2 regions of the Paenibacillus sp. BC26 genome follow, and region 1 is predicted to be linked to the other one. Evidence: riboswitches for the same ligand, from Rfam matches in the RefSeq annotation. Region 1 holds a riboswitch; the other holds the start of a gene.
What was found. A riboswitch is a leader RNA that binds a small molecule or an ion and turns the genes downstream of it on or off. The one in region 1 is predicted to bind cobalamin.
Positions count from the first base shown of each region.

Region 2: it holds a riboswitch for cobalamin, as region 1 does, so the genes downstream of both, BM412_RS26700 (DUF4430 domain-containing protein) here and BM412_RS12530 (ABC transporter substrate-binding protein) in region 1, are expected to answer to the same signal.

Region 1 covers NZ_FPAD01000001.1:2,855,911-2,859,497, reverse strand. Annotated here, with positions in the region: gene BM412_RS12535 (heavy metal translocating P-type ATPase) at 1-1,301, shown strand, start outside; cobalamin riboswitch at 1,366-1,617, shown strand; gene BM412_RS12530 (ABC transporter substrate-binding protein) at 1,792-2,808, shown strand; gene BM412_RS12525 (FecCD family ABC transporter permease) at 2,810-3,587, shown strand, end outside.
Region 2 covers NZ_FPAD01000005.1:116,922-120,508, reverse strand. Annotated here, with positions in the region: gene BM412_RS26705 (energy-coupling factor transporter transmembrane component T) at 1-836, opposite strand, end outside; gene BM412_RS26700 (DUF4430 domain-containing protein) at 833-1,867, opposite strand; cobalamin riboswitch at 1,998-2,191, opposite strand; gene BM412_RS26695 (SAM-dependent methyltransferase) at 2,273-3,587, opposite strand, start outside.

The DNA.
Region 1 (3,587 bases):
GGGTCACGGCGATCGGGCCGGATACGATGTTAAGCCGCATTGCGGCATTGACGCGCCAAGCGCAAGCGACGAAGTCCTCAATCGGGCGAAGAGTGGATCGGTTATCGGCTATATTTGTACCGATCATGATGCTGCTTTCCATAGCCACTCTGATTCTATGGCTGGTATGGCTTGCGCCGGGCGATTGGGGGAAGGCTTCGCTTCATGCTCTGGCTGTGCTCTTGGCCGCATGTCCATGCGCGCTTGGTTTGGCTGCGCCGATATCGCTCGTATTGGCTACCGGTAAGCTTGCCCGCCGCGGCATTGTGTTGAAGGAAGCCGGCGCATTGGAACGTCTGGCGCAATTGGATACAATCGTGCTGGATAAGACCGGCACGTTAACGGAAGGTAAGCCTGCGTTAACGGAAGTATCTGCATTGTCCGGCTCGCCAAGCGCACTGCTGCGGTTAGCTGCATCTGCCGAGGCAGATTCCCAGCATCCGTTTGCGGCAGCGATTAAGGCGGCAGCCAAGCGTGCAGGGCTGGTCATCCCGGCATCGACGGCTTATCATGCGTTTCCCGGCAAGGGGATCGAAGCTGTCGTTGAGAGTAAGCGAGTCGCAATCGGAAATGCCGGTTTTGCCGCTGAGCGGGACTGGAAGATGAATCGCGTGTTGCTGAGCTTCGTCAGTCGACGAGAAGAACTGGGAGAGACGGTCATCTATGCCGCGATAGACGGGGAGTGTGTCGGTGCGTTTGCTTTCACCGATCAAGTGAAACGATCGTCAACGGAGGCCGTGTCCGCAATGGCTGCCGAAGGGGTTCAAATCTTGCTTGCAACAGGCGATCATCCTTCATCGGCAACGAACGTAGCCCGAATCACGGGTATCGCGCAGGAGAATGTTCATGCGTCCATGCTGCCGGAGCATAAAGCTGAGCTCATACGCGAACTGCAAGCGAAAGGAAGAGTCATTGCCATGGCCGGTGACGGCTGGAATGACGCCCCGGCACTTGCGGCCGCAGATGTCGGGATCGCGATGGGCGGCGGTACGGAAGCGGCGCTTGATGCCGGACATATGACGTTGCTTCGTTCGCGGCTGACCGGTATTTATGAGGCTTTTCAAATCAGCAGACTGACAGTCAGGAATATTCGTCAAAATCTTGGTTTTGCGCTGCTGTATAACTCTATTGTGATCCCATTTGCGGCAGTTGGCGGCATAGAGCCGTGGATGGCCGGGACGGCTATGGCGCTCAGTTCCGTTTCAGTCGTATTTAATGCGCTGCGTTTAAACGGTCAAATGAACCGATTTCTACGGAAGTGAAGCCAAATGTAGACATCCTATATAGGTGATGGTATATTTACTCAAGCGCAATTTCATAGTTTACGAACAGGTGCTAAGTGTATGTGCTCGTTTCCATTCGTTGAAACACGCAAGCTTAGCTTAAAAGGGAAGACCGGTGCAATGCCGGCACGGACCCGCCACTGTAAGAAGCGTCGCCCCGGAATGGAAGAATGCTTGTCCATCGCCGTAGTCGACAATGCATCAACGATAAGTCACTGAACGATGGGATCGTTTGGGAAGACGTTGATGACGGATGCTTCGAGTCAGGATACCTGCCTGTTCCGTTTAAACGCTACCTACGAGGACTTAGGGAGGTGTTGGAGATGGGCAACTGTATATTGCCCGCTGATGTTCTACGGAACGTAAGCATTTCTGACGCTCGAAGTCGGAAATGCTTTTTTTTTGTTTCATTCGGCAATAGCCGGGTTTTCATTGGACGCAATTATAAAATAGGGAGAGTATGAATCACATGAAATCGAAATTAATGCCATTAACTAAAATTGTCTTAACCCTGACTATGGCTGCTTTGCTGATGTTAACGGCTGCTTGCGGTTCCGGCGGGAATAAGGCCAATCAAGCTGCTGAGAATGAGGGCAATACAGCTAATACATCCGAGCAAGCTGCTGCGAATGCGAATAACTCGGCACAACAACAACAACATTCCGTATATCCGCTGAAGTTGAAGGATGTAACAGGCACAGAGCTTACGTTCCAATCCGCGCCTGCGCGCATCGTTTCGCTGCTGCCCAGTGAGACGGAAATCGTCTATGCCGTAGAAGCAGGGGCATCTCTGGTTGCCGTTGACAATTACTCCAACTATCCGAAGGAAGCGGAGAGTCTGCCGAAGATCGGGGACATGGACGCGGATATTGAGAAAATCGTTTCGCTTAAACCGGACCTTGTGCTCGCCTCCTACACAATGGGAAGTGCCGTTGTCGATAAGCTTCGCTCGCTCCAAATTCCGGTGTTTGCGACAGATCCTAAGACCTATGACGCCGTCATGGAGAAGGTAAAGCAGATCGGTGAAATTTTGGATAAAAACGAGCAAGCGGCAGCGGTGACGGCTCATATGGAGCAAGTTAGGGAACAGGTTGTTAATGCCGTTAAAGATGCGCCGAAACGGAATGTATACCTGGAGTTCGCACCGGGCTGGACAGTCGGAAAAGGCGAGTTCCTGGATGAGCTCATTACACTCGCCGGAGGCGTTAACATTGCCAGTGAACAGGGTTGGTACGAAATTAATCCCGAGTCGGTCGTCAAATCGAATCCGGATCAGATCATATATGCTTCCATGACACTTGCTGAAGGTGAGAAAAATCCCATTCTAACGGGAATTGAAACAAGACCGGGCTGGGCAACAATTAACGCCATTAAGAATAAGCAAGTGTTTGAAGTGGACCAGGATCCGTTGACGCGTGTCGGACCGCGACTAGCCGATGGGCTGCTGGAGGTAGCGAAGAAGCTGCATCCGGACCTATTCAAGTAAGATGAGAAAAAGGCTATATGTTTATGGAGGAGCAGCGATGCTCCTTCTTGCTATATCTGTCGTCGTCAGTTTGTCTATTGGCTCGTCCAGATTGCCTCTTCTTCGCGTATGGGGAATATTAATTCATCAGCTGCCTTGGATGGAGGATCCGAGCGGTCTCTATGAGGCCAGCGATATCGCAATCGTGACTCAGCTGCGATTATCCAGAGTCGTCTTAGCTATGCTTGTCGGAGCTAGCCTGGCACTTGCCGGCTCCGGATTTCAAGGTGTACTTCGCAATCCGCTTGCCGATCCATTCACGCTTGGCGTTGCAACGGGCTGCTCGGTTGGCGCGGCTTTCATGATTGTATTCGGCTACCAATCGGTGATCGGCTTATGGACGGTTCCGCTCGTCGCCTTCACAACAGGAATCGTAACACTTTTTATTGTATTTGCACTCTCCCGTGCAAGAGGATCGATTAATGTCGAGACGTTAATCTTGTCCGGCGTTATCGTTCAAGCTTTTCTCGGCGCTTTCGTGACGTTCATGGTGTCGATGTCGCAAGGTGTAATTAACGAAGCTTTATTCTGGCTGATGGGGAGTCTAAGCGCACGCAGTTGGGAGCATGTCCAATTGATTGTGCCGTTCCTGATCGTAGGTTTGCCGGTCATGATCCGTTATGGACAGCATCTCAATTTATTCGTGCTGGGCGAGCGGCATGCCGCTCATTTAGGCGTAAACGTCGAGCGAACGAAACTAATCGTTCTGATTGTTTCTACCTTGTTGACGGCGGTTGCGG
Region 2 (3,587 bases), on a different contig from region 1:
AGCGGCGCTGCGCATAATACGGCGTAGGCCAGAAACAAGCTGAAGCTGAATACCGATAGATCAACGCCGCGCATGGAAGGAAAATACCTGAAGAACAGCCCCTTAGCCATTGCGCCTGCGATGAGATATATACCGATTATCGCCATACTGATCGTCGCGATGCGGTCACGGCGGCCGAACTTAAAGAGGGAGAAGGCCGTTCTCCCCTTTAATCCGTAGCCTCTGCTCTTCATGGAGTCCGCCGTTTCGATGGCGTTCTCCAGCATCCAGGTCACCATGATCGATAGAATTCGAATGCCGTGCTTGATTCTAACGAAGACGCCGCCACTCGACAGATCCCTGCCGATGCATTTCTGCGCATAGGATACTACGGCAAGCTGCGCCTTAAACTTCGGAACAAAACGCAGCACCATCGAGAAAAAGAGGGAGAGGACCGGGATGACGGTACCGAAGAGGTAAATGAACTTATCCGAGGTCATGACTGCGTTGTAACACGTGAACCAGCTAATAACCGTTACAAACATCGCAGCCGCTGCGATGCCGTAGGCAATGGATTCCAGCGTCAAGGGATTGCCGCTGTGCAAATACGTTAGGATCGTAACTCCCTCATGATTGAATGCGGGATTAATGATGGCTGTTAGCAAAAGCATAGGCAGCATATAGAAGAGCTGAAAGCCGATCGCTTTCCGACCGCTCAGGTTAATCGAATAGGCGATTGCGAAGATCATCGATATCGCTAAGCAGACCGGATGCATGAACACCATAGCGAACAGGATCACTAGGACGAAATACAGGAAGTTGACGAAGGGGTGATAGCCGGAGAAGGCGTCTTTCATGATTTTCCGCCGTCGGTAGAAGCATAAGTGTCCCCTACATCTCGGCCCAAATCGCAGGTGTATACCCACTCGATTACATCGCCTTGTTTCAGTTGATACCGGCTTGCGCCGTAGTTCGGAAACCAGCCGTTCACCTTATACATCCACCCGGATAACTCCCCGCAGTCGAATTCGTACAAATTATTGATTCCCTCGATATACGCGGAGTTGTACATAGGCATATTCTCAAATTCCATCGGAATCTTGTTCTTCTTCATTTCACGCTGCAGCACGTTAAACACGGACTCGCCTTCATAGAAGGTCACTTTCTGCGACTTGAAAATGACGCCATCCTTAGGGACGAGCTCGACCTTCTCGGCATCCAATTGATCCATACGATCAAGGATTGTGGCACAGCTCACGGAGAGATACGCTGTCATGACCTTATTGGAGATTTCTGCCTTCTGCGGTTCGACGGGAGTCGGCTTTCCTTCCGGAACGGGTTCGGTCTGATAGGGATCCTTTCCGGCATCCGGCTTGGCTGGAGGCTTCGCGTCCGTTGAAGGAGGCTTCGTTGCTCCCTTCGGCGGCGTGGAAGGCTTGGTTTGTGCTGATGTGTTTGAGTTTGAGCCTGAGTTTGAGCCTGAGTCTGAGTTTGAATTTGAGTTTGAGTTTGAGTTTGAACCTGAGTCCGGCTTAGGCTTCACCGACTGATCAGGCTTAGGAGAGGCGATCACTCCATCATCAGGACTTGCCGGCTCCTGTGCTTGTTCGGCAGCCTCATCAGTTAGTGCCGGTGATTTATCCTCTGTAGAGCCCGGCTCCGACTGCTCGGTTGAAGGATCGGCCGTTGACTCCGACTCGGATTCAGCGGCAGGTGTTGGCGAAGTCGAAGCCGACTCTTCTCCCGCCGGATTCGTCATTTCCGTCGCCGTTTGTACGGTCGTCCGTTCACTCTTCTTCGTCGTCGAAGGACTGCTGCTATAGAAAGCAATAATGAGGACAACGACGACAATCGCCGCCGCAATAAATCTTGTTCCGTTTGGTTTCATGCACCTATGTCTCCTTCGTTGTTCAGAAAAACAAGAAAAACCCCTGATTCTTATCGAATCAAGGGCAGCCGGCGTCGTCAATTACACGAATAGACAACAAAAAAAGCACCGCCTCCATCATCCGTAGAGTCCGTGAAAATCCAATCAAGGCAGGTCTCCTGGCTATGCGTCAACGCTTCTCTATGCCTTCCCGGCTTATGGGCCAGTGGCGTCTTCTAGATCAGCTCTTCATTTACAGTGGCGGGACCGCGCCGGATTTGCACCGGACTTCCCTATTAAGCAGCGCTTATCGACTAAGCGTGCACCTTGATCGCGCTATTCAATTGCTATTCATACTATAGAAGAACAATGCTTTTGTCTATCCATTGCTGCAGTAATTGCAAAGCCTATCCTGAAGCAGCCGCCCTATTCTTCTGCGGTCAGCGCATGCAGCAGCGCCAAGGCATCCTCATGCTCCGGCTCCAGGACGAGCGCATCGCGCAAGTAAACCATTGCCGCTTCCTTGTCCCCCTGCTCGTAGCTGCATATCGCCAGACAGAATAAGACGGTCGGCACAGACTCGTCTTCGTCGGTTTCAATCGATAAGCTCAGGAATTCCTTCGCGTCATCGTAGAATTCCATCTCAAACAGCAGCAGCCCGGCATCGAGTGCCAAATCGTAACGCTGCTCCATCACATAGAAGGATGACCACATGATGTGAATGCCATTTTGAATATCCATTAATTCCTCTTCGCCCGCTTCAGGCAGCAGAGCCGAGATGCGTTTCGTGCTCTGGATAAAGAACTCCGCGTCGTACCCGCCAAGCCGCCAAAAGGCCAGGATTTGCTGCAGCCCCATCGTGCCGGAATGCTGGTCGACCCACTCCTTCAAACTGAAGAACTCGTCCGGCCCAAACCGGTCGACAAAGCGTCGAAAAGCAAGCCGCGTGTTGGCATACCGCATAGGCGATTCCAGCATGAGGATACAGCCGACATTAATCGCGTGATAATGATGCTCCTTCGTAAAGAGCGACAGTCCGCCTCGCTGCTCCAGCACATGCTGAATCGCATGATAGTTGGCCGTTAACGAGAAGCTGCCGTGATGGAAGAACTCCGGCGGGTCCGCAAGGTCCCAATGCTCCAGCCGGTGATCGCCTTTATCCGCCGTGATCAGCAGAAACCCTGCCTGTGACAGCCGATGAAGCCGATCCAAGCAGGTCAATCCGGCAACCGGAAACAGGATATAAGAATCATCCAGCTCCGTCACATACATGTCGATCAGGTCGTGATACGGATAGGTTTTCTCTGTGTATTCAGGTGCCGGGCGATTCACGTAATTCAGCTTCATTTGCTTCAATTTCTCTGAAGTCGTAAGCTCCTTGAGATTATCCGGAAATTCGACGCTGATGTCGCACTCATAAACCTTGCCGTCATGGACATAGATCAACTCTTGCGGAATCACATCGAAGAAATAATTCGCGACGATCAGCAGCGGCTGCTTCAAATCGCCCGGACGTATCGTAGTTTGCGCTACTGCCAGATGCACCTCAGTATCCTGTACCGCATCAAACCTTGCAAAGTCCAGCAGTCCCTCCCGAATGAACGGCTGCAAGGCGGGATGCTGCTGCCACGCCAATACGTTCTTAGAGGCCAGGTCGGTCATCACGTACCGGAAAGGCGGCAGCTCGATACCCGCGTAATCGCGCAGCTCGCACAATCGATGCAAGGTGTGAAATGCAAGT